2 regions of the Nocardioides humi genome follow, and region 2 is predicted to be linked to the other one. Evidence: riboswitches for the same ligand, from Rfam matches in the RefSeq annotation. Region 2 holds a riboswitch; the other holds the start of a gene.
The links. A riboswitch is a leader RNA that binds a small molecule or an ion and turns the genes downstream of it on or off. The one in region 2 is predicted to bind glycine.
Positions count from the first base shown of each region.

Region 1: it holds a riboswitch for glycine, as region 2 does, so the genes downstream of both, gcvP (aminomethyl-transferring glycine dehydrogenase) here and gcvT (glycine cleavage system aminomethyltransferase GcvT) in region 2, are expected to answer to the same signal.

Region 1 covers NZ_CP041146.1:5,963,689-5,968,395, forward strand. Annotated here, with positions in the region: gene ftsR (transcriptional regulator FtsR) at 1-552, shown strand, start outside; gene FIV44_RS28760 (bifunctional nuclease family protein) at 611-1,081, shown strand; gene FIV44_RS28765 (MerR family transcriptional regulator) at 1,223-1,822, shown strand; glycine riboswitch at 1,847-1,937, shown strand; gene gcvP (aminomethyl-transferring glycine dehydrogenase) at 2,018-4,707, shown strand, end outside.
Region 2 covers NZ_CP041146.1:5,661,212-5,665,918, reverse strand. Annotated here, with positions in the region: gene FIV44_RS27340 (SDR family NAD(P)-dependent oxidoreductase) at 1-1,339, opposite strand, end outside; gene FIV44_RS27335 (hypothetical protein) at 1,500-1,871, opposite strand; gene FIV44_RS27330 (helix-turn-helix transcriptional regulator) at 1,868-2,224, opposite strand; glycine riboswitch at 2,300-2,397, shown strand; glycine riboswitch at 2,398-2,500, shown strand; gene gcvT (glycine cleavage system aminomethyltransferase GcvT) at 2,555-3,688, shown strand; gene gcvH (glycine cleavage system protein GcvH) at 3,715-4,086, shown strand; gene FIV44_RS27315 (serine hydroxymethyltransferase) at 4,088-4,707, shown strand, end outside.

The sequences.
Region 1 (4,707 bases), 300 kb from region 2:
ATCGACCGGCTGCGCTACATCCTGCGGATGCAGCGCGACCACTACCTGCCGCTCAAGGTGATCGGCGAGCACCTCGACGCCATCGACCGCGGCCTGACGCCGCCCGAGCCCGAGCCGGTCGTGCCGACCGTGCCCACGGTCGCCCTGGGCGCCGACGGCCTGCCCGCCCCCGAGTCGTTCCGTCGCACCGACCGGGTGCGGCTCTCGCGCAAGGAGCTGGTCAAGGTGGCCGAGATCGACGAGGAGCTCCTCGGGCAGCTCGAGTCCTTCGCCCTCGTCAGCCCGTCCCCGACGGGCCACTACGACACCGACGCGCTGGTGATCGCGCAGACCGCGCGGGAGCTGGCCGACTACGGCATCGAGCCCCGGCACCTGCGCGCCTTCCGGACCGCCGCCGACCGCGAGGTCGGCCTGATCGAGCAGGTCGTCGCCCCGCGCAAGGGGCGCGACGCCGGCGCCAGCGCGCGTGCCGAGGAGGCGGTCAGCGAGATCGCCGCGCTGTCGGTGCGCCTGCACGCGACCCTGGTGAAGGCCGGGCTGCGGCGCATCTGACCCGCGTCCCGATCCGGCCTCGGCTCCTCGACGACCTGGACCGAAGTAGGCTGGCTCCATGCGCGAGGTCGATGTGATGGGTGTCCGGGTGGAGATGCCGTCCAACCAGCCGATCGTGCTGCTCCGCGAGGTCGGGGGCGAGCGCTACCTGCCGATCTGGATCGGCGCCGTCGAGGCGACCGCCATCGCCTTCGCCCAGCAGGGCGTCGTCCCTCCCCGGCCGCTGACCCACGACCTGATGAAGGACGTGCTGACCGCGACCGGCAACGAGCTGAGCGAGGTCCGGATCACCGACGTCCGCGACAACGTCTTCTACGCGACGCTCGTGTTCGCCTCCGGGGTGGAGGTGAGCGCGCGGCCGTCGGACTCGATCGCGCTCGCGCTGCGGACCGGCACCACCATCTACTGCGCCGACGACGTGCTCGCCGAGGCGGGGCTCGCGGCGCCGGCCGAGGAGGAGGACGAGGTCGAGGCGTTCCGCGAGTTCCTCGACCATGTCTCGCCGGAGGACTTCGGCTCCGAGGGCTGACCCGGACCGGACCTCAGCCTCAGGTTGAGGATGAGGGTTTTCGGCGACACGCCCGGCCACGTCTTTGACCGGCCCGACACGGCGGCCGTACCGTGAGGGAGTCGAAACCACAGCAGTGCAATGCCGCGACCTGGAGGATCCGTGAACGAGCAGCAGCCCGAGAAGGTCGGTCAGGACGCGACCGCGGCGACTGCTGCCGCCGAGGAGCAGGGCCTCCTCTTCACCGACGACGTCTCCCCGCTGCCCAGCGACCTCGGGTACCGCGGCCCCACCGCGTGCAACGCCGCCGGCATCACCTACCGCCAGCTCGACTACTGGGCCCGCACCGGCCTGATCGAGCCGAGCGTGCGGGGCGCCAAGGGCTCCGGCTCGCAGCGGCTCTACAGCTTCCGCGACATCCTGATCCTCAAGATCATCAAGCGGCTCCTCGACGCCGGCATCTCGCTGCAGCAGATCCGCACCGCCGTCGGCCACCTCCGCGAGCGGGGCACCGACGACCTCACCCAGGTCACCCTGATGAGCGACGGCTCCTCGGTCTACGAGTGCACCAGCAACGACGAGGTCATCGACCTCCTCCAGGGCGGGCAGGGCGTGTTCGGCATCGCCATCGGCGGCGTCTGGCGCGAGATCGAGGGCACGCTGGCCCAGCTGCCGAGCGAGCACGCCAACGAGGCGGACCCCGACGTCCCGGTCGCCGGCGACGAGCTCGCCGCGCGCCGTGCCGCCCGCAGTGTCGGCTGATTGCCTGTAGGCTGTACCCGCTGTCGATGCTGCACGGGAGAGTCAGGCCCCGTGCCTGCGCCGAAGGGGCAATCCCTCCCCGGAACCTCTCAGGCGCCAGGACCGTGCGGAGCAGGCAACTCTGAAGGTGCGATGACGCGCTGACAGAGGGGGAGGGCTCGAAAGTCTTCGATCCCTGAGGAAGCCTGCCTGCTCATGAGCGCACCGTTCGACTCTGCCCCCTTCGTCCGGCGTCACATCGGTCCCGACGACGCCCAGGTCGAGGCCATGCTCGACCGCCTCGGTCACCCGTCCCTGGACGCGCTGATGGAGGCGGCCGTGCCGAAGTCCATCCGGTCCACCGACCCGCTCGGCCTGCCCGCCGGCGTCGACGAGGAGACCGCGGCCGCCGAGCTCCGGGCGCTGGCCGCGGCCAATGTCCCCGGCGAGGCGATGATCGGGCTCGGCTACCACGCCACCGTGACGCCCGCGGTGATCCGCCGCAACCTGCTGGAGGACCCGAGCTGGTACACCGCCTACACGCCGTACCAGCCGGAGATCTCGCAGGGCCGGCTCGAGGCGCTGATCAACTTCCAGACCATGGTCGCCGACCTGACCGGGCTCACCACCGCCGGCTCGTCGCTGCTCGACGAGGGTACGGCGGCCGCCGAGGCGGTCGCGCTGGCCTTCCGCGCCAACCGGAAGGCCTCCGGTCCGTTCGTCGTCGACGCCGACGCGCTCCCGCAGACCATCGACGTGGTCCGCACCCGCGCCGAGGGCCTCGGCATCGAGATCGTCGTCGCCGACCTGTCGGCCGGGCTGCCCGACGGCGAGGTGTCCGGTGTGCTCGTCCAGTACCCCGGGGCGTCCGGCCGCGTCGCCGACATCCGGCCGGTCGTCGAGGCCGTGCACGAGCGCGGGGGCCTCGCGGTCGTCGCCGCGGACCTGCTCGCGCTCACCCTGCTCGAGGCGCCCGGCACGCTCGGCGCCGACGTGGTCGTCGGCTCGGCGCAGCGCTTCGGCGTCCCGCTCTTCTACGGTGGCCCGCACGCCGGCTTCATCGCCGTCCGCGAGGGCCTGGAGCGGCAGCTGCCCGGCCGCCTGGTCGGCGTCTCGGTCGACGCGGAGGGGCGCCCGGCGTACCGGCTCGCGCTGCAGACCCGCGAGCAGCACATCCGCCGCGACAAGGCGACGTCCAACATCTGCACCGCGCAGGTGCTGCTCGCCGTGACCGCCGGGATGTACGCCGTCTACCACGGCCCCGAGGGGCTGAAGGCGATCGCGGGCGACATCCACACGCTGGCCGGCCGTGCCGCCGCGTCACTGAGCCGCGCCGGCTTCGAGCTGGTCGGCGACACCTTCTTCGACACGCTGCAGGTGCGGGTCCCCGGGCGCGCCGGCGAGATCGTGGCGGCCGCGCGGGCCGAGGGCGTGCACCTGCGGCAGGTCGACGAGGACGTCGTCGGCATCTCCTTCGGGGAGACCGCCGGCGCGCCGACCCTGCGCGCGCTGCACACCGCCCTCGGTGTGGCGCCGGCCGCGACCGAGCCGCTGGCCGGCATCCCGGACGCGCAGCGTCGGACGACCGACTTCCTCACCCACCCGGTGTTCAACACCCACCACAACGAGACCTCGATGCTGCGCTATCTCGCGCGGCTCTCGAACCGCGACTACGCGCTCGACCGCGGGATGATCCCGCTCGGCTCGTGCACCATGAAGCTCAACGCGACCACCGAGATGGAGCCCATCTCGCTGGCCGGGTTCGCGAACCTGCACCCGTTCGTGCCCGCCGCGGACGCCGACGGCTACCGGCAGCTGATCGAGCAGCTCGAGGGCTGGCTCGCCGAGGTGACCGGCTACGACCGGGTCTCGATCCAGCCCAACGCCGGCGCCCAGGGCGAGTACGCCGGCATGCTCGCCATCCGCAACTACCACCGCGCCAACGGCCAGGGCCAGCGCGACGTGTGCCTGATCCCGTCCTCGGCCCACGGCACCAACCCGGCGTCGGCGGTGATGGCCGGCATGAAGGTGGTCGTGGTCAAGGCCAACGACGACGGCACCGTCGACCTCGACGACCTGCGCGCCAAGTGCGCGCAGCACGCCGAGACCCTCGCCGCGATCATGGTGACCTACCCGTCGACCCACGGCGTCTACGAGGAGACCATCACCGAGCTGTGCGATGTCGTCCACGAGCACGGCGGCCAGGTCTACATCGACGGCGCGAACTTCAACGCGCTGCTCGGCTACGCCGCGCCCGGCCGGTTCGGCGGCGACGTCTCGCACCTCAACCTGCACAAGACCTTCTGCATCCCGCACGGCGGCGGCGGCCCGGGCGTCGGGCCGGTCGCGGTGCGCGCCCACCTGGCGCCGTACCTGCCGACGCACCCGCTGCACCCCGACGCGGACCGCCGCGAGGGCACCGGCGCGATCAGCGCCGCACCGTTCGGCTCGGCCGGCATCCTGCCGATCTCGTGGGCCTACATCCGGATGATGGGCGGCGCGGGCCTGACCCGTGCCACCGCGGTCGCGGTGCTGTCGGCCAACTACGTCGCCGCGCGGCTCGGCGAGCACTTCCCGGTGCTCTACCGCGGCGACTCCGGGCTGGTCGCCCACGAGTGCATCCTCGACCTGCGCCCGATCACCGCCGCGACCGGCGTGTCCGTCGACGACGTGGCCAAGCGGCTCATCGACTACGGCTTCCACGCGCCGACCATGTCCTTCCCCGTCGCCGGCACCCTGATGGTGGAGCCGACCGAGTCCGAGGACCTGGCCGAGCTGGACCGGTTCTGCGACGCGATGATCGCGATCAAGGGCGAGATCGACCGGGTCGCCGCGGGGGAGTGGGACGTCGACGCCTCGCCGCTGCGCCACGCGCCGCACACCGCCCGCGCGCTCGTCGGCGACTG
Region 2 (4,707 bases):
CCGTCATCAGGATCCGGTCGGTCTCGAACATCTCCCCCGCGCTGGTGCGGGTCATCATGTTGAGCGCCGCCTTCGCCATGTTGGTGTGCGGGTGGCCCGGGCCCTTGTAGCGGCGCGAGAACTGGCCCTCCATCGCGCTCACGTTGACCACGTAGGCGCGGCGCGCACCCGCCGCCACGGCCGCCCGCATCGCGGGCCGCAGACGCGAGACGAGCAGGAACGGCGCGATGGAGTTGCAGAACTGCACCTCCAGCAGCTCCAGCGGGTCGACCTCGTCGACCACCTGGGTCCAGGAGTTGTTGGCCTGCACGTCCGGGATCAGGCCGCCGGCGTCGACCGCCGTCCCGGCCAGGTGCGCCTCCAGGGAGGCGCTGCCCGCCTTGAGGGCGAGCGCCGTCATCGACGCCGCGTTGTGGGCCGCCAGCGCCGACTCGCGCGACTCGCCCTCGTGGTGGGCCACGGCGGTGGCCTCCAGTGCACCGGCGATCGAGGCGGGGTGCGCCTCCGAGATCCGGTCGAAGGTCACCATCTCGGGCAGGTCGCGGCCGCCGGGCAGCGCCTCCAGCGGGGCCGACTCGCCCTCGATCAGGTGGGAGTAGGCGCCGGGCAGGCGTCGTACCGTCTGGCAGGCGTTGTTGACCAGGATGTCGAGCGGGCCGTCGGCCGCCACGTCGTCGGCCAGCGCGATGACCTGGGTCGGGTCGCGCAGGTCGATGCCGACCACCTTGAGCCGGTGCAGCCAGTCGCCGGAGTCCTCGAGGGCGGAGAAGCGGCGTACGGCGTCCTTCGGGAAGCGCGTGGTGATGGTCAGGTGCGCGCCGTCGCGCAGCAGCCGCAGCGCGATGTACATCCCGATCTTCGCCCGCCCGCCGGTGAGCAGCGCCCGCCTGCCCGTGAGGTCGGTGCGCTGGTCCCGCTTGGCGTGGCTCATCGCGGCGCAGCGCGGGCACAGCCAGTGGTAGAACGCGTCGACGAGGGTGAAGTCCTCCTTGCAGATGTAGCACCCGCGGGCGGTGAGCAGCTCCCCCGCGAAGGCGCCCTGCGCCGTCGAGACCAGCGGGATGCCGGCCGTCTCGTCGTCGATCCGCATCCGGGACCCGGTCGCCGTCCGCTCGATGATGTCCTGGTCGTGGCGCTGCCGCTCCATCCGGATCTCGGCCCGCCGGGACTTCTTGATCAGCTTGTACATGTACGACGCCGCCCGCTTCACCGTGCGGATGTCGTCGTGGTCCGGCGGCAGCAGCGGGAGCTGGCCGAGGACCTTGAGGGTGATCGCCAGCTCGTCGGGGTCGATCCCGGTCAGCTGCTCGGAGGGGTCGACGGAGTACGGGCTGGGCACCGGCAGATCGTACGTGCGCAGGCGTGGTCAGGTCGTCTCGGCCTCGGCGATCGCGATGGCCAGGCGCCGCAATTCGGGAAGGGCCTCGGCGTCCTTGGGCCGGTTCGCGCTCTCCTTGGACCGGATCACGTCGGCGAGACTCGCGATCCGCGGCTCACTTTCACCCACCCGGAATTCGCCGGGCATCACGCACCAGGTCGTCGAAGCCCTCGGTCCCGTTCGGGATCATGGAGATGTCGAGGTCGCCGTACCTCGTGGTCAGGTTGAGCACCGAGATGCCGGCGAGCGCCGTCGCGTCGGTGGAGAACGGCAGGCCCTCCTCGAGACCGTCGACGCGGATCTTGGCCTCGAGCGCACCGAGCGCATCGGCCAGCCGGGCCAGGTTCTCCCCGCTCCGCTCCGGCGTCACGTCGACGTCGGACGTCGGCCGGCTCGCGCCGTGGAGCACCGCCGCATAGCCGCCGATCACGACGAACTCGACACCGTGCTCGTCGAGGACGCCCAGGATGGGCTCGGGACGGAAGGCGCTCATATCGCGGGTCGGTACTTCTCGACGAATGCGTCAAGGCCGGCGTCGATCTCCGCCTGGCGGGCCGGATAGGCGGCCGCCCGACGGTCCAGCACTCGGTCGTGGTCGTCGAAGACCTCCAGCCGCAGGCGCAGCTCCAGGCCGATGGAGATCAGGATCGTGTCCAAGGTGGGAATGGTCGGCTGCATCCTGCCCGTCTCGATCCGGGCGATCGTCGAGCGCGGGACGCCGGCGGCGTCGGCGACCTGCTGCTGGGTGAGACCGGTGCGGATCCGGGCGTCCTTGAGCAGGTTGGCGGCGGTCCGCCGGATGTAGCCCGCGGTGGTGGGGCCGGCCAACTCGTCGAGATCCCTCATGGACCAAGCGTAGCCGATACGCTACACCGTCCCACGCTGCTACCCTCGTGCCCGACAACTGAACATCGCGCTGTTCGAACCCCGGCGGGAGAGTCCCGGGTCCCACGAGGACCGGGCGCCGAAGGAGCAAATCTCCCCACGAATCTCTCAGGCACCCTGACCGCCGGGTCGAGGCGAACTCTGGAAAGTCGGACCGGATCGACCGGCCCGCACCCACGGTGCAAGCCGCCCGACCGGGCGGTGAAGCTCTCAGGTAGCGATGACAGAGCGGGGAGGCAACCCAGCCACGAGCGCGGCGTCCGCCGCGCTCTCCACGAGGAAGCCTCCCGCATGACGACCGACCCCGACGGGTCCCCCGCGGCGTCCCCGCGCCGTACCCTCCTCCACGACGTCCACGCCGCGCTCGGCGCGTCGTTCACCGACTTCGCCGGCTGGCAGATGCCGGTCCGCTACGGCTCGGAGACGGCCGAGCACCGCGCGGTCCGCGCCACCGCCGGCCTCTTCGACCTCACCCACATGGGCGAGATCGAGCTGACCGGGCCGGGTGCCGGCGCGGCGCTCGACCACGCGCTCGTGGGCCGGCCGTCCGCGATCGGCGTCGGCCGCGCCCGCTACTCCATGATCTGTGCCGAGGACGGCGGGATCATCGACGACCTCGTCGTCTACCGGCTCGCCGACGAGCACTACCTGGTCGTCGCCAACGCGAGCAATGTCGCCGTGGTCGCGCCGGAGCTCGCCGCCCGCGCCCGGGGGTACGACGCCACGGTCCGCGACACGTCGGCGGACTGGGCGCTGCTGGCGGTCCAGGGCCCGGCGTCGGCGGCGATCGTCGCGGAGCTGACCGCGCTCGACGTGCCGTCGCTGAAGTACTACGCCATCGACGCCGGCACCGTCGCGGGCATCGACGTGCTGCTCGCGCGGACCGGCTACACCGGCGAGGACGGCTTCGAGGTCTACTGCCGGCCGGCCGAGGCGCCGGCCGTGTGGGCCGCGCTGCAGCGGGCCGGTGACCCGCACGGACTGGTGCCGGCGGGCCTCGCGTGCCGCGACACGCTCCGCCTGGAGGCGGGGATGCCGCTCTACGGCCACGAGCTCACCCGCGCCACCACGCCGTACGAGGCGAACCTCGGCCGGGTCGTCGTCCTCGACAAGCCCGGCGGCTTCGTCGGCCGGGAGGCGCTCGCGAAGCGCGAGGAGGACGGCCCGCAGCGGGTGCTCGTCGGCCTGGCGGCCCGCGGGCGGCGATCGCCCCGCGCCGGCTACCCCGTCGTCGACCCCGCGACCGGCGCCGAGGTCGGCGAGGTCACCAGCGGCTCCCCCTCGCCCACGCTGGAGCGGCCGATCGCGATGGCCTACGTGCCGCCGCGCCTCGCGGCGCCCGGCACCCGCCTCGCCGTCTCGCTGCGCGGCGCCCTCGAGGACGCCGACGTCGTCGACCTGCCCTTCTACACCCGCCCCCGCTGACCTCACCGACCTGCCAGGAGCCCACCATGAGCAACCCCACCCACCTCCAGTACACCGCCGAGCACGAGTGGATCAGCGCCGACGGCGACACCGCCCGGGTCGGCGTCACCGCGTTCGCCGCCGACGCCCTCGGCGACGTCGTGTACGTCGACCTGCCGGCCGTCGGCAGCGCCGTCACGGCCGGCGAGGCCTGCGGCGAGCTGGAGTCCACCAAGTCCGTCAGCGACCTCTACGCCCCCGTGACCGGCGAGGTGGTCGAGGTCAACGACGCCGTCGACGCCGACCCGAGCCTGGTCAACAGCGACCCGTTCGGCGCCGGCTGGCTGTTCGTCGTCCGGGTCACCGATCCCGGCGAGCTGCTCGACGCCGCGGCCTACGACGCGCTGGTGGAGGCCTGAGATGACGCAGCGGATGCTCGACCAGCCGCTCGCGGCGTACGACCCCGACGTCCATGCCGCCATCGCCGCCGAGCTCGCCCGCCAGCAGGGCACGCTCGAGCTGATCGCGTCGGAGAACCTCGCCCCCGTCGCCGTCATGGAGGCCCAGGGCTCGGTGCTGACCAACAAGTACGCCGAGGGCTACCCCGGCCGCCGCTACTACGGCGGTTGCGAGCACGTCGACGTCGTCGAGCAGCTCGCCATCGACCGGGTCAAGGAGCTGTTCGGCGCCGAGGCCGCCAACGTGCAGCCGCACTCGGGCGCGCAGGCCAACGCCGCCGCGATGTTCGCGCTGCTCGAGCCCGGCGACACGATCCTCGGCCTGGACCTCGCGCACGGCGGCCACCTGACCCACGGCATGCGGATCAACTTCTCCGGCCGGCTCTACGACGTCGTCGCCTACCACGTCGACGACACGGACCTCCGGGTCGACATGGCCGAGGTGGAGCGGCTGGCCCTCGAGCACCGGCCGAGGCTGATCGTGGCCGGCTGGTCGGCGTACCCGCGGCAGCTGGACTTCGCGGAGTTCCGCCGGATCGCCGACCTCGTGGGCGCCCACCTCATGGTCGACATGGCGCACTT